DNA from 3 places in the Pseudoclavibacter sp. RFBJ3 genome. Region 2 is predicted to be linked to each of the others. Evidence: predicted binding sites of a transcription regulator. Region 2 holds the regulator's gene; each other region holds the start of a gene.
What was found. The regulator HrcA, encoded in region 2, represses chaperone genes, less so after heat shock. The targets are predictions, from matches to a motif close to TTNGCACTCGNNNNNNNCGAGTGCNAA.
Positions count from the first base shown of each region.

Region 1 (7,631 bases), on a different contig from region 2:
CCCTCGGCGGTGCGGGTATCCTGCTCACCTTCGTCACGGCGTTCCTCGGGCTTCCCCTCGGTATCGCAGGTCTGGTCTGCGCCATCATGGCCAAGTCGCGGGAGCCGCAGGCCGGCCCGCTGCGCGTCTGGGGCCTCTGGGTCTCGATCGCAGCCATCGTGCTGTCGGTGATCGTGGCGATCATCGGCATCGTCGTCGCCGCCATGTTCATCGGCGACATGTCGTCTTACGGATACTGATCACCCGCTGCAAGAACTGGCAGGAGTGCGGGTGGATGCATCCGCCCGCACTCTAAGCTTGTTCAGCACCTGCAGCCTTGTCGACGACTGAGAAGGACACCATGTCTGACCCGAACGGCCCCCAGTACCCGCAGCAGCCCCACCAGAACGGCCAGTCGCAGACCGGCCAGCCCCCTTTCGGCGCGCAGCAGCCCGGCCAGGGCCAGTACGGCCAGGGGTCGTACGGGCAGTCTCAGCCGCAGTACGGGCAGCAGAACGATCAGCAGTACGGCCAGCAGCAGCCCGGGTATGGCCCGGCTGACGGCGGTTACGGCCAGCAGCAGCCTGGGTACTCTGGCTATGGCGCTCAGCAGCCGTCCGGTCAGCAGCAGGCTCCTGCGCAGCAGGGCTATGGCCAGCCGCAGCAGAACCAGTTCGGGCAGCCGCAGTACGGTGCCCCGCACCAGGATCAGTTCGGGCAGCCCCAGTACGGCGCCCCGCAGCAGGGGCAGTACGGGCAGCCGCAGCACGGTGCTCCGCAGCAGGGACAGTTCGGGCAGCAGCCCGGCCAGCAGTTCGGCGTGCAGGGATACGGCCAGCAGCCGAAGGCTCCTGCGCCGGTGCTCGGGATCATCGGCGTGGCGCTCGGCGCGCTCTCGCTGCTTCTCCTCCTGCTTCCCGGGTGGGCGTACATCGTGGCCCTGGTGCTCGGTCTCGGCGCCGTCGGGCTCGGAATCGCCGGGCTTCGCGCCCCGAAGGGCCTCGGACGCACCCTTGCCGTCGTGGGCCTCGTGGCGGGTGGCCTCGCGGTCCTGCTCGCCATCGTGACGCTGGTCGTGGTGCTGGTCGTCTAGGCACGAGACCCGCCGACGGCTCGGCTGGCCTCAGCTGAGCCGATCGGCGAGGATGGCGACGCGCTTGTCGCCGATCCTCGTGAGGATGAGCACCGCGGACGCGTCTCCCTTGAGCGAGAGCTTCCGCCTGAACTCCGCAGGGTCGATGTCGACCCCCCGTTTCTTGATCTCGAGCACGCCGATGCCTCGCTTCCGCAGCTCGCCCTTGAGCGACGATGCATGCAGGGGCAGCACCTCTCGGACCGAGAACGCGCTCGCGAACGGCGTCGGCGTGAAGTGCTCGGCGGTCATCCACGCGATGCTCTCTGAGATCATCGACGCTTCGAGCGACCGTGCGAGGTCGCCGATGAGGCGAGCGCGGATGATCGCCGCGTCCGGCTCGTAGAGCACGGCGCCCAGCGCCGCGACGTCCGCGTCCCGGACGTCCTCGCCTGTCGTCAGCTCGGCGGTGCCATGCCTGCTGATCACGAGAGCCGAGCGGCGGATGCCCGCCCTCGCCGTGCCGTGCATCCATACCGTCGCCTCGACGAGGTCGCCGTTGGAGGACACCCACTGCGTCTCCGCGTCCTCCGGGAGGTACGCGTGGTCGATCCCCGGTCCCAGCTTGATGCCCGTCGGGCGCTCGCGGCCTGCGGCGAAGACGAAGTCGAGGGATGGGCTCCAATCCGCCGGATCGAAGTGGCGTGCCGTGCTCCCGCCGTTTGTTGTCCTGCGGGCCGGGTCGAACCAGAGCGCATCGAAGGCATCCAGGTCCACCTCCTCGGCGCGGTCGTGCCTGACCTGCGCGTTCGGAAACGGGGCCAGGTTGTGGGCCGCGATAGCAGCCGTGACCTCGTCGACGTCGAACGCGGTGACCTCGAGCCCGAGCGATGCGAAAGCCATGGAGTCCGCGCCGATCCCGCAGCCGAGGTCGGCCACGCTCACGGCGCCGGCCTGCCTGAACCGGTTCGCGTGGTGCGCCGCGACTTGCAGACGCGTCGCCTGCTGCAGGCCAGCGTCGGTGAAGAGCATCCGCTCGGCGAACGGGCCGAACTTGGCGGATGCCCGCCGCCGGAGCTTCGCCTGCGTGACGACGGCGGCGACGACGTCCGCGGACCCTCCTGCCGCGCGCAGCCTCGTCACCAGGGCGAGCGCGTCTCCCGCCGACTCGACGGGCGGCGCGTCGTCGAGCAGGGTCATCGCCTCCGGTGTGAGGAGGGCCAGGAGTTCGTCGCGTTGCACCAGCACTACGCTACCGGCGTACGCCACGAGACGTCGCCGCGTTGCAGTCGTCGCCGCCTGGCCCCTACACTCTGAGTTAGCACTCTCATGGGGAGGGTGCTAATTCTGAACTTCCTATCGCTGAGAAAGAGGTCAACCGTGTCGGTGAACATCCAGCCGCTCGAGGATCGCATCGTCATCAAGCAGGTCGAAGCCGAGCAGACCACGGCTTCGGGTCTTGTGATTCCGGACACCGCCAAGGAGAAGCCCCAGGAGGGCGAAGTCGTCGCAGTCGGCCCCGGCCGCATCGATGACAACGGAAACCGCGTGCCGCTCGACCTCGTGGTCGGCGACAAGGTCATCTACTCCAAGTACGGCGGAACCGAGGTCAAGTACGGCGGCGAGGAGCTCCTTGTGCTCTCCGCTCGCGACATCCTCGCGAAGATCGTCTAGTCTCCTGACCTCCTGAGGCCGAGCCGGTTCGGGCGGTCTCATCTGCAGGAGCAGCATCGCGCATGGCGCCCACCCCTCGGGGTCGGGCGCCATTCGTGTTCCAGGGGCCCGACGTCGGGCGTACGATCTCGAGGTGACGGAATCTCCTCGGTCCGGCCTCTGGCTGGCGTTCAGCGCGTACGCGCTCTGGGGCTTCATGCCCCTCTACGTCGTGGCGACCGCTCCCACGACGCCCGTGGAGCTCATCGCGTGGCGCATCATCCTGAGCGTCGTGTTCTGCCTGCTCGGCGTGCTCGTCATGCGGGCCTGGCGTCCGTTCCGGGAGCTCATCTCGAAGAAGCGGGTCGTGCTCGGCCTCGGCATCGCCGGGGTCCTGGTGTCGGCGAACTGGCTGTTCTACGTGCAGGCGGTCGCGACAGGCCACACCCTCGACGCCGCGCTCGGCTACTTCCTCAACCCGATCGTGTCCGTCGCGCTCGGGCTGGTCTTCCTCCGCGAGAAGCTCAGGCCCCTGCAGTGGGTCGCCGTCGGGCTCTCTCTCCTCGCCGTGCTCGTGATCTCGCTCGGCTACGGCCGCATCCCGTGGCTCGGCCTGGGCGTCGCCATGACCTTCGGGCTGTATGGGCTCGTGAAGAAGCGGGTGGGGGTCCAGGCGGATGCGCTCTCCGGACTGGCGGTCGAGACGACGCTCATCATGCCCATCGGCGCGATCTGCCTGCTCTGGACGGTGCTCTTCGGCGGCGGCATCACCTTCGGCTCCGTGTCGGCGGTCAACACGGGCGTCCTGCTCTTCGCGGGCGTCGTCACGAGCGTGCCGCTTCTGCTGTTCGCGGCGGCCGCCAGGAGGCTGCGCCTCATCGAGCTCGGACTCATGCAGTACATCGCGCCGATCCTGCAGTTCGTGCTCGCCGTGGCGGTCTTCTCAGAGCCCATGCCGCTCGAGCGCTGGATCGGGTTCGCGATCGTCTGGGTCGCCCTCATCCTCTTCACGATCGACCTCGTGCGCACGGCTAGACTTGGCGCCAAGATTCCCTCGGTCGCGGACGAACTCGGTCCACCGACACGAGGCTGATGAGCTGAGGGTCCCGGGAATGCGTCCGGGGTCCTCGCTGTTCCATCACCACTGAGCTGTTTCCCGATGCACGAGGATGCCGCCGAACGGCGCATCCCAGATACCTCCTGGAGCGTAATGACCGAGTCGGACCCCTTTGGCTTCACCGGATTGACCTACGACGATGTGCTGCTGCTTCCCGGGCACACCGACGTCATCCCGTCTGAGGTCGACACGACGACACGGCTGACGCGCGGCATCACCCTGCGCGTCCCGCTCGTCTCGGCGGCGATGGACACGGTCACGGAGGCCCGCATGGCGATCGCCATGGCGCGCCAGGGTGGCATGGGCATCCTGCACCGCAACCTGTCGATCGACGACCAGGTCGAGATGGTCGATCGCGTGAAGCGCTCCGAGTCCGGCATGGTGACGAATCCGGTGACGACGACTCCCAACGCGACGGTCGCGGAGGTCGATGAGATCTGCGGGCAGTACCGCGTCTCCGGCCTGCCGGTCGTCGACGAGGAGACGGGCAAGCTCGTCGGCATCATCTCCAACCGGGACATGCGCTTCGTTCCCGAGTCGGAGAAGCGCACGACCCGCGTGCACGAGGTCATGACGGGCGAGGGCCTCGTGACCGGTCCCGTCGGGATCTCCGGTGACGACGCCTACAAGCTCCTCGGCAAGCACCGCATCGAGAAGCTGCCGCTCATCGACGACGAGGGCAAGCTCGCCGGCCTCATCACGGTGAAGGACTTCGACAAGAGCGACAAGTACCCGAACGCGACGAAGGACGACGCCGGGCGCCTGCGCGTCGGCGCGGCGATCGGCTTCTTCGGCGACGGCTGGGAGCGCGCGGAGCGCCTCGTGGCTGCCGGTGTCGACGTCCTCGTCGTCGACACGGCGAACGGCCAGTCGGCCGGCGTGCTCGACATGATCCGCCGCCTCAAGAGCGACCCGGTCATGGGCCACGTGCAGGTCGTCGGCGGCAACGTCGCGACCCGCGAGGGCGCCCAGGCGCTCGTGGATGCGGGTGCTGACGCCGTCAAGGTCGGCGTCGGTCCTGGCTCCATCTGCACGACGCGCATCGTCGCGGGAGTCGGCGTCCCCCAGATCACGGCCGTCTACGAGGCGTCGCTCGCCGCGACCCCGGCTGGCGTGCCGGTCATCGCGGACGGCGGCCTGCAGTACTCGGGCGAGATCGCGAAGGCGCTTGTCGCCGGCGCATCCGCAGTCATGGTCGGATCGCTGCTCGCGGGCACCGACGAGTCGCCGGGCGACCTCATCTTCGTCAACGGCAAGCAGTTCAAGAGCTACCGCGGCATGGGATCGCTCGGCGCCCTGCAGTCGCGCGGCGAGCGCACCTCGTACTCGAAGGACCGCTACTTCCAGGCGGACGTGCCGAGCGATGACGAGCTCATCGCCGAGGGGATCGAGGGCAAGGTCGCGTACCGCGGCTCGATCCGCCAGTCGGTGTTCCAGCTCACGGGCGGCCTGCGCCAGTCGATGTTCTACGTCGGCGCTCGCACCGTCGCGGAGCTCAAGGAGAAGGGCCGCTTCGTGCGGATCACCCCGGCAGGGCTGAAGGAGTCGCACCCGCACGATGTGCAGATGGTCTCGGAAGCCCCCAACTACCGTCGCTAGCAGTCTGATCGGCGCGGCGGGTCGGGGTCTCCCCGCCGCCGCGCCGCAGCAGCGAGCACCGTGGAGGGCTAGGCTAGGCAGGTGACTGAGATCGAGATCGGCCGCGCAAAGCGAGCCCGCCGCGTGTACTCCTTCGACGATGTGGCCATCGTGCCATCGCGGCGAACCCGTGACCCGGAGGACGTGTCCATCACGTGGAAGATCGACGCATTCACGTTCGATATCCCGCTCATCGCAGCCCCTATGGACTCGGTGATGTCGCCCGAGACCGCGATCGGCTTCGGCAAGCTCGGCGGCCTCGGCGTGCTCGACCTCGAGGGCCTGTGGACTCGCTACGACGACCCGGCCCCGCTACTCGCGCAGATTGCTGATCTGCCGGCGAAGCAGGCGACGGCCAAGCTGCAGGAGATCTACCGGGAGCCGGTCAAGGGCACGCTCATCAAGGAGCGCCTGCAGCAGATCCGCGAGGCCGGAGTGCCGGCCGCCGGCGCACTCTCCCCGCAGCGCACGCAGCAGTTCATGGACGATGTGCTCGAGGCCGGCACCGACCTGTTCGTCATCCGCGGCACGACCGTCTCCGCAGAGCACGTGTCTCGCAACCAGGAGCCGCTCAACCTCAAGCAGTTCATCTACGAGCTCGACGTTCCCGTCATCGTCGGCGGTGCGGCGACCTACACGGCAGCGCTGCACCTCATGCGCACCGGTGCCGCTGGAGTGCTCGTCGGCTTCGGCGGGGGAGCAGCCTCGACCACCCGTCGGGTGCTCGGCATCCACGCACCCATGGCGACGGCCATCGCCGACGTCGCTGGCGCGCGGCGCGACTACCTCGACGAGTCCGGCGGACGCTACGTGCACGTCATCGCCGACGGCGGCATCGGCACCTCCGGCGACCTCGTGAAGGCCATCGCGTCCGGCGCGGACGCCGTCATGATCGGTGCCGCGCTCGCGCGTGCCACCGACGCCCCGGGTCGCGGCTGGCACTGGGGTGCCGAGGCACGCCATGAGAAGCTCCCGCGCGGCAACCGCGTGCAGGTCGGCCAGGTCGCGCCCATGGCGGAGATCGTCGCCGGCCCCGCCGAGAGCGCCGACGGCATCTCGAACCTCACCGGCGCGCTCCGCCACTCGATGGCGACGACCGGCTACTCGGGGCTCAAAGAGTTCCAGCGAGCCGAGATGGTCGTCGCGCCCTACACGCCGACCGCCTGATCAGGACGACTGAGCCGCCTGACGGCTTGGCCGAAGGTTGAGCGTCCAGACTTCCCCCACAAGCAGCAACTGAGAACGAGGAGCAGGTTATGGCGAACAGCGTCTCTCGAAGCGACAAGCTCGGCCCCCAGGAACGCGCGGCGGCTATCGAGTCCCTCAAGACCAAGAACCTCGACGTGCTCGTCGTCGGTGGCGGCGTGGTCGGCGCAGGTGCGGCGCTCGACGCCGTCACGCGCGGCCTGAGCGTCGGCATGGTCGAGGCGCGGGACTTCGCGTCCGGCACGTCCAGCCGCTCGTCGAAGCTCATCCACGGTGGCATCCGCTACCTCGAGCAGATGGACTTCGGGCTCGTGCGCGAGGCGCTCCTCGAGCGCGGGCTGCTGCTGCAGCGCCTCGCGCCGCACCTGGTCAAGCCCATCCGCTTCCTCTACCCGCTGAAGAACCCGCTCGAGCGGTTCTACATCGGGGCCGGGATGCTCATGTACGACCTCTTCGCGAAGACCGGCGAGGTGCGTCCCGGTGTGCCGATGCACCGCCACTACACCCGCGGCCAGGTCGCGAAGATGTCGCCTGGGCTCTCCAAGAACGCCTTCTCCGGCGGTCTCACGTACTACGACGCCGGCGTCGACGACGCTCGCTTCGTCGCCGTTCTCGCCCGCACCGCATCGTTCTACGGGGCGCACGTCGCTCCGCGAGTGCGCGTCGAGGGCTTCCTGAAGGTCGGACAGCGCGTCGTCGGCGCGCAGGTCGTCGACCTCGAGACCGGCGAGCGGTTCGAGATCCGCGCCAAGCAGGTCGTCAACGCGACCGGCGTGTGGACCGATGACACGAACAAGATGGTCGGCGAGCGCGCGTCGTTCCGCGTCCGCGCGTCCAAGGGCGTGCACCTCGTCGTCCCACGCGACCGGTTCCAGTCCGCGTCAGGGCTCCTGCTGCGCACGGAGAAGAGCGTGCTCTTCGTCATCCCGAACGGCCGTCACTGGATCATCGGCACGACCGACACCG
Region 1 covers NZ_PSXZ01000009.1:299,463-307,093, reverse strand. Annotated here, with positions in the region: gene C5E07_RS10750 (DUF4190 domain-containing protein) at 1-239, shown strand, start outside; gene C5E07_RS10745 (hypothetical protein) at 341-1,072, shown strand; gene C5E07_RS10740 (class I SAM-dependent methyltransferase) at 1,103-2,293, opposite strand; gene groES (co-chaperone GroES) at 2,432-2,725, shown strand; gene rarD (EamA family transporter RarD) at 2,859-3,797, shown strand; gene guaB (IMP dehydrogenase) at 3,915-5,420, shown strand; gene C5E07_RS10720 (GuaB3 family IMP dehydrogenase-related protein) at 5,502-6,626, shown strand; gene C5E07_RS10715 (glycerol-3-phosphate dehydrogenase/oxidase) at 6,716-7,631, shown strand, end outside.
Region 1: a site for HrcA is predicted at 2,370-2,396, ahead of groES (co-chaperone GroES). Genes of this name have one in related genera too.

Region 2 (7,631 bases):
GTTCTTCTTCACTCGATGAGATGCTCGGCGCCGACGTGCTCATCGACGTCTCGCGGCTCGAGGCGTCGGAGGCGGCGGTTCCCTTCGCCCTCGAGCATGGCATCGACGTCGTCGTCGGCACGAGCGGCTGGGACGAGCAGCGGATCGCCGGTATCTCTGGCCTCGTGCCTCCGGAGCGTGCCGTCGTCTTCGTCCCGAACTTCTCTCTGGGCTCGGTGCTCGGCACCGCGCTGGCGAGTGTCGCGGGGCGCTTCTTCGAATCGATCGAGATCGTCGAAGCGCACCATGACAAGAAGGTGGATTCGCCGTCAGGGACCGCTGTGCGGACCGCAGAGCGCATCGCGACCTCGAGGGAACGGCCACTCGCCGCTGCGAACAGCGAGCAGGACGCTCGGGGGCAACTCGTCTCGGGCGTGCCCATCCACAGTCTGCGGCTACGTGGAGTCGTGGCAGATCAGCAGGTGATCTTCGGGGGAGAGGGTGAAGTGCTGACGATTCGCCACGAGACGATCTCGCAGGAGGCCTACGTGCATGGCATCAAGCTCGCCATCACGCATGCGGTTGAGACGCGGGGCACGACAGTCGGGCTCGACGGCGTGCTCGGCCTCGACGGACTGTCGGGTCGCTCGTGAAGAGCAACCTGGCCACGAAGCTCGGCGTCGCCGCCGTGACCCTGCTGCTGCTGCTCTACATCGTCTTCGTCTCGGGCATGGCGGTCTCACTGTTCGCGGGCGATATCGTCGCCAAGGTGATGGGTGCCGCACTCATCGTGTTCCCGGTCCTCGCGGTCGTCTTCGTGGCCCGTGAGCTGCTCTTCGGGATGCAGACGGAACGACTGCTCGGACGTATGGCGGACGCCGGCGAGCTGCCGGAGGACGACCTGCCCAAGCGACCGAGCGGACGCGTCGTCCGTGAGGCGGCCGACGAGGACTTTCCGAGGTGGAAGTCCGAGGTCGAGGCCGCTCCTGAAGACTGGAGGACGTGGATGCGCCTCGGTCTTGCGTACTCGGCCTCGGGGGACCGAAAGCGAGCCAGGGCTTCTCTGCGCGAGGGCATCCGCCTCGAGAAGGCCGCTCGCGCCAGGGCGTGAGCGTCCCGGCTCGAAGGGTCAGACCCCGGCGCCAGGCTCTGGCTCGAACTCCGGCGACTTGAGGGCCAGCTCGACGGCCTGACCCGCGGTGCGATCCTTGAAGGTGAAGCCCGCGTCGAGCAGGCGCTTCGGGCGGATCTGCTGGTCGGCGAGGAACAGCTCACGGCCCGCCTTCTGGAGGGTGAGATCGATGAGCGTCGATGGCGCCTTGAGCTTGTAGGGGCGCCCCAGCTCGTCGGCCAGCTGCTGCTGGATCTCGTCGGCGGTCGCGGGTGTGGGGCCGACCAGGTTGTAGGGCCCCTGCGCGTCGTCGGACTCGAGCAGGAAGCGGAGCGCGCGCACTTCGTCGCGCAGGCTCACCCACGGCCAGTGCTGCGTGCCGTCACCCAGCTGCGAGAGCAACCCGACGCTTGCCAGGGTCTTCAGGACGGTCAGGACACCGCCGCGCCCCAGGACGAGACCGGTGCGGGCGAGGACGACCCTGGTGCCGTCCGGGGCTGTCTGAGCCGCGCGCTCCCAGCGGTCGACGACACGCGGGAGGAACTCGTCGGTCTCGGGCAGTGCCGAGTCCTCGTCGAGTACCTGCCCCGGCCGGTCGCCGTACGCGCCCGACGCGGAACCGTTGATGAGGAGCGCCGGGGGCGTGGAGGAGGCCGCCATGGCACCGGTGATCGTGAGCGTCGCGTTGACGCGGGAGCGAAGGATCTCCTTCTTCACGTTGTAGGTCCACGGCAGCTTGCTGAGCGGTGACCCGGAGAGGTTCACGACTGCATCCACGCCGTCGAGGACCCTCGCGTCCAGGGTTCGCTGGGCGGGGTTCCACCGGAACTCGCTGGCGTCCTTCGGGTCGCGCCTGACGAGCCGCGTGACGCGGTGGCCGTGCGCGTGCAGTTCCTCGATGAGACGGTGGCCGATCATTCCGGATGCGCCGGAGACGAGAACGTGCTTTGGGGAGGTCGCCTGAGTGCTCATGACCTCGAAGGTAGTCGTGTCAGTTGGGCGCGAGCGCAACGCGGGGCCGTGCTCGGCTGATCGCGCGCCTGATTGCGCCTAGGCTGTGCGGGTGCATCACGTGAACCTCGCCCCGAACACGGCCCAGCCGAACGGCCATCTTGGCGCCTAGCGCGCTGCCGCTCGGCGAGCCGGTGCCGCCGAGCGGAGAGCTCCCCGGCCAGGCACTGGTCGGCGCCGAGTCACGAGACTTCGGCGTCTACATCCACGTGCCCTTCTGCCGCGTGCGGTGCGGCTACTGCGACTTCAACACCTACACGGCGGAGGAGCTCGGAGGGGTCTCGCGTTCCAGCTATGCCGGCGAGGTGGAGAAGGAGATGGTGATCGCCGAGCGGGTGCTGAGCGGTGCCCCTCGCGAGGTATCCACCGTCTTCTTCGGTGGCGGAACGCCGACTCTCCTGCCCGTCAGCGACCTTGCGGCGATGCTCGAGGGAGTGCGCAGTCGCTGGGGCCTCGCCCCAGACGCGGAGGTCACCGTCGAGGCGAACCCCGACTCGGTCGGCGAGCGTGAGCTCGCCGAGCTCCGGGCTGCTGGAGTGACCCGAGTCAGCTTCGGGATGCAGTCCGCCGTCCCGCACGTCCTCAGCGTTCTCGAGCGCACCCACGATCCGGCACGCATCCCTATCGTGGTCGCCGCAGCGAAGCGAGTCGGGCTCGAGCCGAGCCTCGACCTGATCTACGGCACTCCCGGCGAGTCCATCGACGACTGGCGCCGATCGCTCGACATGGCGCTGGCGCAGGAGCCGCTGCACGTGAGCGCGTATGCGCTCATCATCGAGGAGGGCACGAAGCTGGCCAGGCAGATCCGCCGCGGCGAGGTGCCCGCTGTGGACGACGACCTGCAGGCCGACATGTACGAGCTCGCAGATGAGCGACTCTCAGCGGCCGGGTTCGAGTGGTACGAGGTCAGCAACTGGTCGCTCGACGGCAAGCACGCGTCTCGCCACAACCTCTCCTACTGGCGAGATGCGGACTGGTGGGGATTCGGGCCAGGCGCGCACAGCCACGTGGGTGGCGTGCGCTGGTGGAACGCCAAGCATCCGAGCGCCTACGCATCGAGGCTTGCTGAGGGCATCACCCCGGCCATGGGGCGCGAAGTGCTCGACGAGGAGACGAAGCGCTTCGAGCGGATCATGCTCGGCTCGCGTCTGCGGGAGGGCCTCGCGATCTCCGAGCTGGACGACTCCAGCGTCGTCGCCGAGCTCATCGCCGAGTCGCTCGTCGACGGGAGGGCCGCGCTGAAGGGCAGGCTCGTCCCGACGCTCCGCGGTCGGCTCATGGCAGACGCGATCGTGCGCCGAATCGCCGCCTGAGCCGGCTCAGCTCACGAACCGGAAGGTGACCGGGTACCGGTAGGGGAGACCCTTGTTCGCCTGGACCGCGCCGAGAATGGCGTAGACGACGACGGCAACCCAGAGCAGCGGGTAGAGGAGCGGGACGATCAGCGCCAGCGGGCCGCCGATCAGCGAGAGCAGCGAGATGACGCCGATGCCGAGGTACACGATCGCAACGGTGATGCCGAAGTTGAGCGCCTCCCGGCCCTCGCTGTCGGCGAGAGGCCCCCTCCGCCGCGTGACGAGCCAGAGGATGAGCGGCCCGACGGCCGGGGCGACGATGTTGAGCAGGTGATCGAAGGTTCCGACGAGGCGGTCGCCGTCTCGGGTCAGGGGCGGTTCTGTCCCATTCTGCGGGCCCGACTGCTGGTACTGCCCGCCCTGCGGGTGCCCGTAGGGAGCCTGCTGTCCGTACGGGACCTGCTGACCGTGGGGAGCCTGCTGCCCGTACGGTGGCTGCTGCCCGTAGGGTCCCGGCCGGTCGTATGGCGGCTGCCGAGGCTGATCCTGGTGTCCTGGCGGCGGGGTCGGTGCGTTCTGATCTGACACGGGGTTCCTCTCGTCGGTTTCGCCCACGCTACTGCGCGTGCCCTCCGAGGGCCTGGCATCCTGCTGGTGGCGCGAGCGGAAAGCGGTAGGATTGGCAGTCTCAGGTTCGGAGTGCCAGTCCGACTCGCAGCAGCTCGTCGAGGGAGGAGCATCGTGGTTTCAGACAGAAGCATGCAGGTGCTCCGCGTCATCGTCACCGACTACGTCACGAGTCGTGAGCCGGTGGGCTCCAAGTCGATCGCAGACCGTCACGATTTCGGCGTCTCCGCGGCCACCATCCGCAACGACATGGCACAGCTCGAAGACGCCGAGCTCATCGTCGCCCCGCACACGTCCTCCGGGCGCATCCCGACCGACAAGGGCTACCGACTCTTCGTCGACCGGCTCGCCGAGTTCAGGCCGCTCTCCGGGGCGCAGCGTCGGGCGATCGAGACGTTCATCGAGGGCAGCGACGACGTCGACGAGGTGCTCGGACGGTCGGTGCGACTGCTAGCGCAGCTCACCAACTCCGTCGCGATCGCGCAGTACCCCTCGCTCGCGAACGCCGCCATCCAGCACGTCGAGTTCGTCCTGCTGTCGAGCATGCGCGTCCTCACGGTCCTCATCACCGACTCGGGCCGCGTCGAGCAGCGCATCGGGCATCTGCGTGCCGAGGTGAGCGTCGAGCAGCTGCATGTGCTCCGGGACCGGCTGGCCGGCCGCCTCGTCGGGAAGACGGTCGCGCGCGCTTCGACGGAGCTCAGGGATGTCAGCGGCATCATGGGGGAGCGAGACGCGGAGCTCTTCGCGCCCGTCATCGCCAACCTGCTCGAGCTCGTCCTGGCGCACCGCCAGGAGCGCCTCGTCATGGCGGGCACCGCGAACCTCGCCCGGACCGAACGTGACTTCCCCTCGAGCATCCTGCCCGTCCTCGAGGCCATCGAGGAGCAGGTGGTCCTCCTGCGGCTGCTCGACGAGCTCCACTCCAGCCCCGAGGCCTACTCGGTCAGCATCGGCCAGGAGAACGTCGACCTGGGCCTCGGCGAGACGGCTATCTTGACGAGCGGCTACCGCAGCTCCGGGAGCGACGCGCGTCTCGGCGTCGTCGGGCCGACGAGAATGGACTACCCGAGGAATATCCAGGCCGTTCGAGTGGTTGCGAGTTACCTGTCACGGGTGCTCGACGAGCAGCACTCGGACGACTGACCCACACCGCCAGATCACTCGGCGGATGCACCCGGCGCCTGACAACGCAGGCGTGACACACACAGATGCAAAGAAGGAGTCGCCACTCTTGGCAGACCACTACGACGTGCTCGGCGTGAGCCGTGAGGCGTCCCAGGACGAGATCAAGAAGGCCTACCGCAAGCTGGCACGCCAGCTGCACCCGGACGTCAACCCGTCCGAAGATGCCGCGGAGCGCTTCAAGTCCGTCACGCACGCCTACGACACGCTCATCGACCCCGAGCGGCGCCGGCAGTACGACCAGGGCGGCCCAGATGGGCAGTCCTTCGGCGGCTTCGGCGACATCTTCGAGACCTTCTTCGGCCAGCAGGGCTCCCGCGGACCCCGCTCGCGCGCGGAACGCGGCCAGGACGCGCTCGTGCGCGTCGAACTCGACCTCGACGAGGTCATGTTCGGCACGCACCGGGACCTCGAGGTCACGACGGCGATCGCCTGCGAGAACTGCCAGGGCACCTGCTGCGCGCCAGGGACCTCGCCGACGACGTGCTCGGCATGCGGTGGGGCCGGGTCCGTGCAGCGACAGGTGCGCTCCATCCTCGGCATGGTCGTCACGAACCAGCCGTGCGCGCAGTGCCGCGGCTACGGCACAGTCATCGAGCACCCGTGCGACACGTGCCACGGCCAGGGGCGCGTCCGATCGAACGTGAGCATCCCGGTCGACATCCCGTCCGGTGTGGACTCCGGGCTGCGCATCCACCTTCCCGGTCGGGGCGAAGCCGGACCAGCAGGGGGAGCGAACGGCGACCTCTACCTCGAGATCCGCGTGCGCCCGCACGAGGTCTTCTCGCGAGACGGCGATGACCTCCAGTGCGTCGTCGAGGTGTCGATGGCCGACGCGATCCTGGGCACCTCGACCACGGTCGGTGCGCTCGACGGCGACGTCGACCTGCAGATCCCCGCGGGCGTGCAGTCGGGTGAGGTGCTGACCGTTCGAGGTCGGGGCATCACGCGGCTTCGCTCGACGCATCGCGGCGACCTCGACATCGCCGTCCAGGTCGTGACCCCGGCGAAGCTCGACGGCAGGTCGCGCAAGCTGATCGAGGAGTTCGCTGCCCGTCATCGCCACGAGGCCCCTCGCCTCGCGCGGGAGAAGCAGGGGATGTTCTCGAAGCTCCGCGACCGTTTCGGTCGCTGACGTGGCGTGGCTCTACCTCGTCGAGGACCTCGACGAGGCGCTGCGCGTCGGCGGCGTCGTCGAGGTGCGCGGCGCGGAAGCCAAGCACATGGCGGTCGCGCGGATGCGAGTGGGCGAACGTGTGCAGCTCGGCGACGGGCGCGGCTTCGTGGTCGACGGCGAGCTCGCTCTGAGTGAGCGCGACCGCGCACTCGTCACGGTCCTCGCCGCGCGGCGAGTGGCGCAGTCGGCTCCGCGTGTCACGGTTGTCCAGGCACTCGCGAAGGGCGGGCGAGACGACCTCGCCGTGCAGGTCGCGACGGAGCTCGGAGCCGCGGCGTTCGTGCCATGGCAGGCGAAGCGCAGCGTGAGCCGCTGGGACCAGAAGGCCGAGAAGGGCCGTGAGCGGTGGGCATCCATCGCCAGGGAGGCCAGCAAGCAGAGCCTCGCCGCGTGGGTCCCGGATGTGGCCCCGCTGCACTCGACGGGTGAGGTCGCAACGCTCGCCGGTCACGCGCCGATGCTGGTCCTCGACCCGCTCGGCGACACCTCGCTGCGCCAGGCCCTCGTCGAGCAGGTCCCGGCAGGCGCTTCCGGGCTGACGCTCGTCGTCGGGCCAGAGGGCGGCATCGACGAGAGCGAATTCGAGGCCTTCGAGGCTGCCGGCGCCAGGCGCGTGCACCTCGGCGCTGGCGTTCTTCGAACCTCGAGTGCGGCTCCCGCCGCGATCGCGGCGATCCTGGCGCTGAGCGGCACGTGGGACTCTCGGTCCCGCGCGAGTGCCGAGTCGTAGGCTGGTCTCATGTCGAGTTCAGAGCCGTCCATCTTCACGCGCATCATCAACCGCGAGATCCCAGCCGACATCGTGTTCGAGTCCGAGCGGGTCATCGCCTTCAAGGACATCAGCCCGAAGGCGCCCGTGCACCTTCTTGTGGTGCCCAAGACCCAGGAGTACGCGAACGTCGCCCAGCTCGCGGCAGGCGACCCGGCACTGCTCGCCGAGGTCATCGCGGTCGCCCAGGGGCTCGCCGATCAGCACACCGACAGCGAATTCCGGCTCATCTTCAACTCGGGGGCGGCAGCAGGTCAGACCGTCTTCCACGTACACGCCCACGTCCTCGGCGGAGGACTCTCGGAAGGATCCCTTGCCTAGTCAAGACAATTCACCGTCCCAAGGTCCCGGGGAGCCCGGCACCTGGACTGATTTCGTGGAGCAGACCACCACGGTTGAAGGCGTCGCCATGGTGCGGCTCCTCGGGCCCGGCGACCGGCTGCTCAAGTCCGTCGAGCGCGAGCACCCCCGCGTGCG
Region 2 covers NZ_PSXZ01000004.1:245,213-252,843, forward strand. Annotated here, with positions in the region: gene dapB (4-hydroxy-tetrahydrodipicolinate reductase) at 1-632, shown strand, start outside; gene C5E07_RS04975 (hypothetical protein) at 629-1,090, shown strand; gene C5E07_RS04980 (TIGR01777 family oxidoreductase) at 1,109-2,062, opposite strand; gene hemW (radical SAM family heme chaperone HemW) at 2,203-3,414, shown strand; gene C5E07_RS04990 (DUF4870 domain-containing protein) at 3,421-3,984, opposite strand; gene hrcA (heat-inducible transcriptional repressor HrcA) at 4,138-5,169, shown strand; gene dnaJ (molecular chaperone DnaJ) at 5,258-6,343, shown strand; gene C5E07_RS05005 (16S rRNA (uracil(1498)-N(3))-methyltransferase) at 6,345-7,115, shown strand; gene C5E07_RS05010 (histidine triad nucleotide-binding protein) at 7,125-7,475, shown strand; gene C5E07_RS05015 (PhoH family protein) at 7,564-7,631, shown strand, end outside.

Region 3 (7,631 bases), on a different contig from region 2:
CGGCGGCTTGGCTCGGCCGGTGCCTCGACCCATCGCGTAGAGCCGCGAGGCGGGAACGACGAAGCGGGCGGCTCCGTGAGGAGCCGCCCGCCTGTTGTCGTGCGCGTGGTGCTTAGAAGTCCATTCCAGCGCCCGGGTCCATCGCCGGTGCGCCAGCCTTCTCAGGCTTGTCAGCGACGACGACCTCGGTCGTGAGGAAGAGACCAGCGATCGAAGCTGCGTTGAGCAGCGCGGAGCGCGTGACCTTCACCGGGTCGAGCACTCCAGCCTCGATGAGGTTGACGTACTCGCCGGTTGCGGCGTTGAGGCCCCAGCCGTCTTCGAGTCCGGCGACCTTCTCGGCCACGACGCCGGGCTCGAGGCCAGCGTTCGTCGCGATCTGCTTGAGCGGTGCGAGGATGCCGACCTTGACGATGTTGACGCCGGTCGCTTCGTCACCCTTGAGCTCGAGCTTGTCGAGAACGCGTGCGCCAGCCTGGATGAGGGCGACGCCACCACCGGCGACGATGCCCTCTTCGACGGCAGCCTTCGCGTTGCGGACTGCGTCCTCGATGCGGTGCTTGCGCTCCTTGAGCTCGACCTCGGTCGCTGCTCCGGCCTTGATGACGGCGACGCCACCGGCGAGCTTCGCGAGGCGCTCCTGGAGCTTCTCGCGGTCGTAGTCGCTGTCGCTGTTCTCGATCTCGGCGCGGATCTGGGCGACGCGGCCGGCGATCTGCTCGGGCGAGCCAGCGCCCTCGACGATCGTCGTCTCGTCCTTCGTCACGACGACCTTGCGGGCCGTGCCGAGGAGGTCGAGCGTCGTGTTCTCGAGCTTGAGGCCGACTTCCTCGCTGATGACCTGTCCACCCGTGAGGATGGCGATGTCCTGCAGCTGGGCCTTGCGGCGGTCGCCGAAGCCGGGAGCCTTGACGGCAACCGACTTGAAGATGCCGCGGACCTTGTTGACGATGAGCGTCGCGAGGGCTTCGCCCTCGACGTCCTCGGCGATGATGAGGAGCTGCTTGCCGGCCTGGATGACCTTGTCGACAACAGGAAGGAGGTCCTTGATGTTGGAGATCTTGCCGTTGACGATCAGGATGTAGGCGTCTTCGAAGACGGCTTCCTGGCGCTCGGGGTCGGTGACGAAGTACTGCGAGAGGTAGCCCTTGTCGAAGCGCATGCCCTCGGTCAGCTCGAGCGTGGTGCCGAACGTGTTCGACTCCTCGACGGTGACGACGCCTTCCTTGCCGACCTTGTCGATCGCCTCGGCGATGATCTCGCCGATCTGCGCGTCAGCAGCCGAGATCGATGCGGTGGCAGCGATCTGCTCCTTGGTCTCGACCTCCTTGGCGGATGCGAGCAGCTCGGCGACGACGGCCTCGACGGCCTTCTCGATGCCGCGCTTGAGCGAGATCGGGTCTGCGCCTGCTGCGACGTTGCGGAGGCCCTCGCGGACGAGCGCCTGAGCGAGGACGGTAGCCGTCGTCGTGCCGTCACCGGCGACGTCGTCGGTCTTCTTCGCGACCTCCTTGACGAGCTCGGCACCGATCTTCTCGAACGGGTCGTCCAGCTCGATCTCCTTGGCGATGGACACGCCGTCGTTCGTGATCGTGGGCGCGCCCCACTTCTTCTCGAGCACGACATTGCGGCCGCGTGGGCCGAGCGTGACCTTCACCGCGTCGGCGAGCGTGTTCAGTCCACGCTCAAGCCCGCGACGGGCCTCTTCGTCAAAAGCAATGATCTTCGACATATGTGTACTGCGTCCTTTCCGGACGTGGTTCGTGAGGTTCGTGGTTGGCACTCGAACGAGGCGAGTGCAAGTCCATATTGGCACTCGGCCCTGTCGAGTGCAAGCCGCCCCGACGCCTTCTCGCTGCGGGCGAACGAGGACGGGAGATCCCGCGCCCTGCACCGAAAACGGCGCCGACCCCCACAGAGGGTCGACGCCGCTTGTCGTCGGGGATCAGAGTGCGCGGACGGACTCCGCCTGGGGGCCCTTGTCGCCGGCCCCGATCTCGAATTCGACCTTCTGTCCCTCTTCGAGAACGCGGTAGCCCTGCATCTCGATGGCCTTGTAGTGCACGAACACATCCTGTGCAGCAGCGCCGTCGAGCGCATCCACAGTGATGAAGCCGTAGCCCTTGTCAGCGTTGAACCACTTCACGGTTCCGTTCGCCATGTTTGTCTCCATTGCTCAGTAGTACTCGCCAGCGCCAGCCGACGGAGCCCTGCATGCGTGCGAGGGGGACGAACGATGGTGCCCAGGACTCGAGCAAGATACTAGGTCGCGACCTGTTGAGCGTGGAAGCCGAAAACCGCGATCACGTCACCTGGCGACGTTTTGTCTCCAGATGTTCACATTCGTGGAACACAAGGCGCGCATTCCCCGGTGAATCCCGGGGCTTTCGCCCCTATCCGGCGAGGTCGAGGCCGACGATGACGACGATCGTTCCAGCGGCAGCGACGTTCGGATCGAGCACCGCGGTGCCCCCGCCGAGCGACTGCACGAGCGCCAGGGCAGCAGCCTCCTGAGCGGGGTCGTTGTAGGAGACGGTGGTCGTCGCGTAGTCGGAGGTCGGCGCATCCGCCGTCTCCGTCACGTTCCAGCCGGCGTCAGCGAGCTCGGTGGTCGTTCCACCGGCGACGCCAGCCAGCTCGGTGCCGTTGAGCACGCGGACGGCGACGTTCGGGTCGAGCTGCGGCACGACCTCGGCAGGCGCCTCCTCGACAGGGGCGGCCTCGGCCGGCGTCTCGCTGGTCTCGGGCTCGGCGGACGGGCTGAACGAGACGGCGCCGTTGATGATCTGCATGGCAACCGCCGCGACGGCGACGATGACGACGACGGCCAGCAGGCCCCAGAGCCACGAGGCGAGCTTGGCGAGACGGGTTCGGGGCGCGCGATGCGCGCCGCGCCTATCGAGGCCGGGTGGGATGTCGTCGAAGCGATCCTTGGGGTAGTCCACGTTTTTACCGAATCCGTCCTGAGGTGGGAGAGGCGCTGGACATGCGCTGCTCGCGCCGCAGCTGGCGCTCATCCGCCCGCCGCTCGCGCGCACGCCGTAGGCGGCCGACGAGCATCGGCTGGTGAGCGAGCGCAGCTGGTGTCTCGATGAGCGTAGCGAGATTTCGGTAGTACTGCGTCGTCGACCAGCCGAAGCGATCCCGGATCGCTGCCGTCTTCGCTGCGTTCTGCCGCGGATTCAGGTCTTCGAAATCCAGCAGGGCGCGCTCGAGGTCGCTGAGCTCCACGTCCCGTTCCATGCAGGAAGTGTACGAGCACGGCTCACGGACTGGACTCACGCAACGCGCGTATGCTCGTTCCTCCCTGACCGCTCCCAGCGGTCTCGTCGATCTCCAGGAGGCACGGTGTCCTACGCCGTCAACAAGCCCGATTCCGAGTGGCGCGCCGAGCTCACGCCGCAGGAGTACCACGTGCTGCGCGAGGCAGGCACTGAGCGGGCCTACACGGGAGAGCTCCTCGAAGAGGGGCGCGCCGGACTGTACACCTGCCGCGCATGCGGCTCCGAGCTCTTCAAGGCCGGAACGAAGTTCGACTCCGGATGCGGGTGGCCGAGCTTCTACGAGTCGGTCCGCCCCGACGCAGTCCAGCTGCTCGAGGACCGCTCGCTCGGCATGGTGCGCACCGAGGTGCGCTGCGCGAACTGCGGGTCCCACCTCGGGCACGTGTTCCCCGATGGCTTCGGCACCCCGACGGGCGACCGCTACTGCATGAACTCGCTCTCGCTCTCCTTCACCCCGGACGACGAGACGCCCTCCGAGTAAGGAGCGCAGCACCCGAGTGGCCATGCGGTGCGCGCCTCGCGCACCGCATGGCTATGATGGTGCCGCTGCGATTGCAGCAGGCCGACTTAGCTCAGCTGGTAGAGCACCGCTCTTGTAAAGCGGATGTCGCGAGTTCGAACCTCGCAGTCGGCTCCAGAATCCTCACCGCCCCGCGCGAGCCCCTCGTTGCCTCCGTGTTCCGAAAGCGGCCCGAACTATACTCGGCTGGATGCACGAGCACACGACTGCGCAGCGCGCACCGCGCCCTCAGCGCACGACCGCAAGTCGCGGTGTGCTCGGACTGACCATCGGCGCGGGCCTGATCCTCACGCTCATCGCGATCAGGACGTTCACGGCTTCGCTCGACGACGCACCGGCCCTCGGCCCGATCAGCGACTTCGTGACGCTCTCCTTGAGCGTCGTCATCGAGTCCATGCCGTTCATCGTGCTCGGCATCCTGCTCTCGATCGTCGTCCAGCACTGGCTCCCGCCGGGCTTCCTGATGCGCATCCTGCCGCAGAGCCCCTGGCTCCGACGCGCCGTGATCTCCCTGTTCGGCATCGCCCTACCCGTCTGCGAGTGCGGCAACGTGCCCCTCGCCCGCGGCCTCGTGCTCCGCGGCTTCACGCCGGCCGAGTCGATCACGTTCCTGCTCGCAGCGCCCATCCTGAACCCCATCACGATCGTCACGACGTACCAGGCGTTCGGCTGGGACCACGGGATCCTGGCCGCCCGCATCATCGGCGGCTTCGTCATCGCCAACGTCATCGGCTTCCTGTTCAGCCGCCACCCGAGACCACAGGAACTGCTCACGCCGAGCTTCGCCGCAACCTGCGAGCTGGAGGCGAAGCACGGACACGGGGGCCGCTCCGGCGTCCGCGACCGCTTGCGGGCGAGCGCGTCGATGTTCGGCGCCGAGACCTCCACGATGCTCCCCGCGCTCTTCATCGGATCCGCCATCGCGGGTGCCATCCAGGTCGGCGTCTCACGCGATCTCCTCACGACGCTCGGCGAGCATCCCGTGCTCTCGGTGCTCGTGCTCATGACGCTCGGCTTCGTCATCTCGATCTGCGCGAACGTCGACGCGTTCTTCGCCCTGTCCTTCGTCGGCACGTTCATGCCCGGCGGGATCGTGGCCTTCCTCGTGATGGGGCCGATGATCGACGTCAAGATGCTCGCGCTCATGCGCACGACCTACACGAGCGCGGTCCTCGCGCGCATCACCCTCATCGTCGCGCTGTCGGCCTTCACCCTCGGACTCGGAGTGAACCTCATTGCTTGAACGACTGCTCTCCAGATGGCGCGGGGTCGCGCTCACGCTCTTCACCGTCGTCGCCACGGTGTGGCTCTCCATGACGGGCGGTCTCTCGCTCTACATCCACCCCCGCTACTTCGTGTTCACCTCGATCATGGCGGTCATCGGCGGCGTCCTCGCGATCGCGGCCATCGCCGTCACTCCGGGTCGCGACGACCACGACCACGGACATGACCACGACCACTCGCATGAGTCGGATGCGCTCGGCACATCGACCACACGGCGGAGCAACCGCCGCCCGCGGCTCGGCGCACGTCAGCGCATCGCCGTGATCGCCTCGACGACCGTCACGCTCGTCGTCGTCGCCACGGCGTTCGTGGCGCTCATCATCGCGCCGCCGGTGACGCTCAGCTCCGCGGCGGTGGAGAACCGCTCCCTCAACGCCAACGCGCAGACCGTGGACTCCCCGATCTCGGAGGGCGAGACGCTCCGGGGCCGCGACACCAGCTCCTTCACCGTCAAGGACTGGGCCGCGATGCTCCGCCAGGGCGACGGGGAGCAGCAGGTGCTCGGCGAACGCGCGAAGCTCGTCGGGTTCGTGACCGAGGACCCGGACTCGCCGGACGCCTTCATCCTGGCGCGCTTCGTCGTGAACTGCTGCGCGATCGACGCCGCCCCGGTCGGCGTCGCCGTGCACCAGCCCGGTTGGCAGGGCAGCTACCCCGTCGATTCCTGGGTCGAGGTCGACGGCGCGTTCGTCACGAACCCGAGCGCCTCCAGCGCCGAGCGCGTCGCACTCATGCCGACGACCATCACCGCGATCGACCAGCCGAACGACCCCTATGTCTACTGATCTCGCCTCGGGCGGACGCCGCTTCCGGAGGACGTTCATCCTGGCGGTCATCGTGCTCGCACTGCTCGCCGCGGGGCTCGCCGTCGGCAACATCCTGCAGGGTCCGCGAGTCGCGTCGACGGCGGTCAACGCCATCGGCACGGTCGAGCAGCAGGGCACGCGCCTCGTGCTGACACCGAACCAGCGCCTCCGCGAGATCGACCCCGCGCAGGTCGTCCTCGAGCCAGCCGCCGACTACAGCCTCACGGAGGAGAACGGCACGATCACGGTGACGTTCGAGCAGCTGCTCGCCTACGACACGAGCTACACCCTCACAGTGACGAATGCCGTGAGCTCCTCGACGGGCGTCTCATCGACCCTCGAGACCGAGTTCACGACTCCACCTCTCGAGGTGTCGACACTCGTCCGCGGGGCGATCTCGACCGGCGGGACGCTCGAGGACCGGGTCATCGAGACGAACGTCTCCGGCGGGGGTGAGCCGAGCATCCTGTTCACCGCCCCGCGCATCCAGGAGTATGCCCTCACGGACGCGTTCGTCGCCGTCATCGAACAGGACTCCGTAGGCCTCGGCACGGTCGGCGTCTCGCCCCGCGCTGAGCCCGGACCGGCTGTCCCGCTGAACGTGGACGCGACCGGGAGCTTCTCGAGCCTCGCCGCCGACGCGGCGAGCGGCCTCATCGGCTTCGTCGTCGACGGCGTGCACGCCGACGGGCAGACCGAGCTGGTGCGCTCGCTGTTCGTCTTCGACACGAGCGACACGTCGTTCCGCCCCAAGCAGGTGGCAGGCCCCGACGGCACACCGCTCATGGTCTCGACGTGGGCGTTCGCGCCCCGCACAGGGGCGCTCATCGCGCAGACCCTCGACGAGCAGCTGTACCTCGTGAACGTGCTCGCCGGCACCCCAGCCGAGCCGATCGGCCAAGCGCAGCACTTCCATGGCTTCGTTCCCGGCACGGCCACCGCCGTGACCTCCGGTGTCGGCGGCTACACCCTCTTCGATCTGAGCTCGGGGACCGCTGAGCAGCTCACCCCGGCTCCGATGACGCTCAGCGAGACGCAGTACCTCACGCAGACGAGCGTGCTCGACCCGGAGGGAACCCAGATCTCCGCGGTCGCGGATGCGGCGGCCGGGCTCGCCGACGTCACGGTGGAGTTCGCCGACGCCGACGGCCAGCGCACGCTCTTCGACCCCGGCGACAGCGGCGAGTGGCTGCGCGACATCTGCGTCTCCCCCAACGGCCAGTACCTCGCCGTCGAGACGGGCCTCGGCGCGCAGGGGCCGGACGGCTACGCCGTGCTTCCCGGCATGAAGCAGTCGACGACCACCGTCATCGACATCGCCACGGGCGCGGAGCTCCGCCGCCTCACCGGCTTCCTGACCTCGTGGTGCCGCTGACCCGTCTCCACGACCTGGGACCAGATACGACGATGGGCCCCACCCGCAGGTGAGGCCCATCTGATCGCAGTTGCTGCGCCTACTTGGCGGCGCGCTTGGCGGCCCGCAGCTTCGAGACCTCGTACATCGTGATGCTCGTCGCGATGCCAGCGTTGAGGGATTCCGTCGCCCCGTCGATCGGGATGGAGACGATCGCGTCGCAGTGCTCGGTGACGAGCCTCGAGAGGCCCTTGCCCTCGCTGCCGACGACGACGAGGAGCGGAGAGGTCGCGAGCTCGAGCGACGGCAGCGAGACGTCGCCGTCGCCGTCGAGGCCGATGACGAAGACGCCGGCCTTCTTGTACGCCTTGATGGTGGCCGTC
Region 3 covers NZ_PSXZ01000009.1:157,974-165,604, forward strand. Annotated here, with positions in the region: gene groL (chaperonin GroEL) at 113-1,732, opposite strand; gene C5E07_RS10075 (cold-shock protein) at 1,946-2,161, opposite strand; gene C5E07_RS10080 (LytR C-terminal domain-containing protein) at 2,394-2,945, opposite strand; gene C5E07_RS10085 (DUF3263 domain-containing protein) at 2,950-3,243, opposite strand; gene msrB (peptide-methionine (R)-S-oxide reductase MsrB) at 3,349-3,765, shown strand; tRNA gene C5E07_RS10095 (tRNA-Thr) at 3,846-3,921, shown strand; gene C5E07_RS10100 (permease) at 3,995-5,047, shown strand; gene C5E07_RS10105 (TIGR03943 family putative permease subunit) at 5,040-5,873, shown strand; gene C5E07_RS10110 (hypothetical protein) at 5,863-7,269, shown strand; gene rlmB (23S rRNA (guanosine(2251)-2'-O)-methyltransferase RlmB) at 7,349-7,631, opposite strand, start outside.
Region 3: a site for HrcA is predicted at 1,777-1,803, ahead of groL (chaperonin GroEL). Genes of this name have one in related genera too.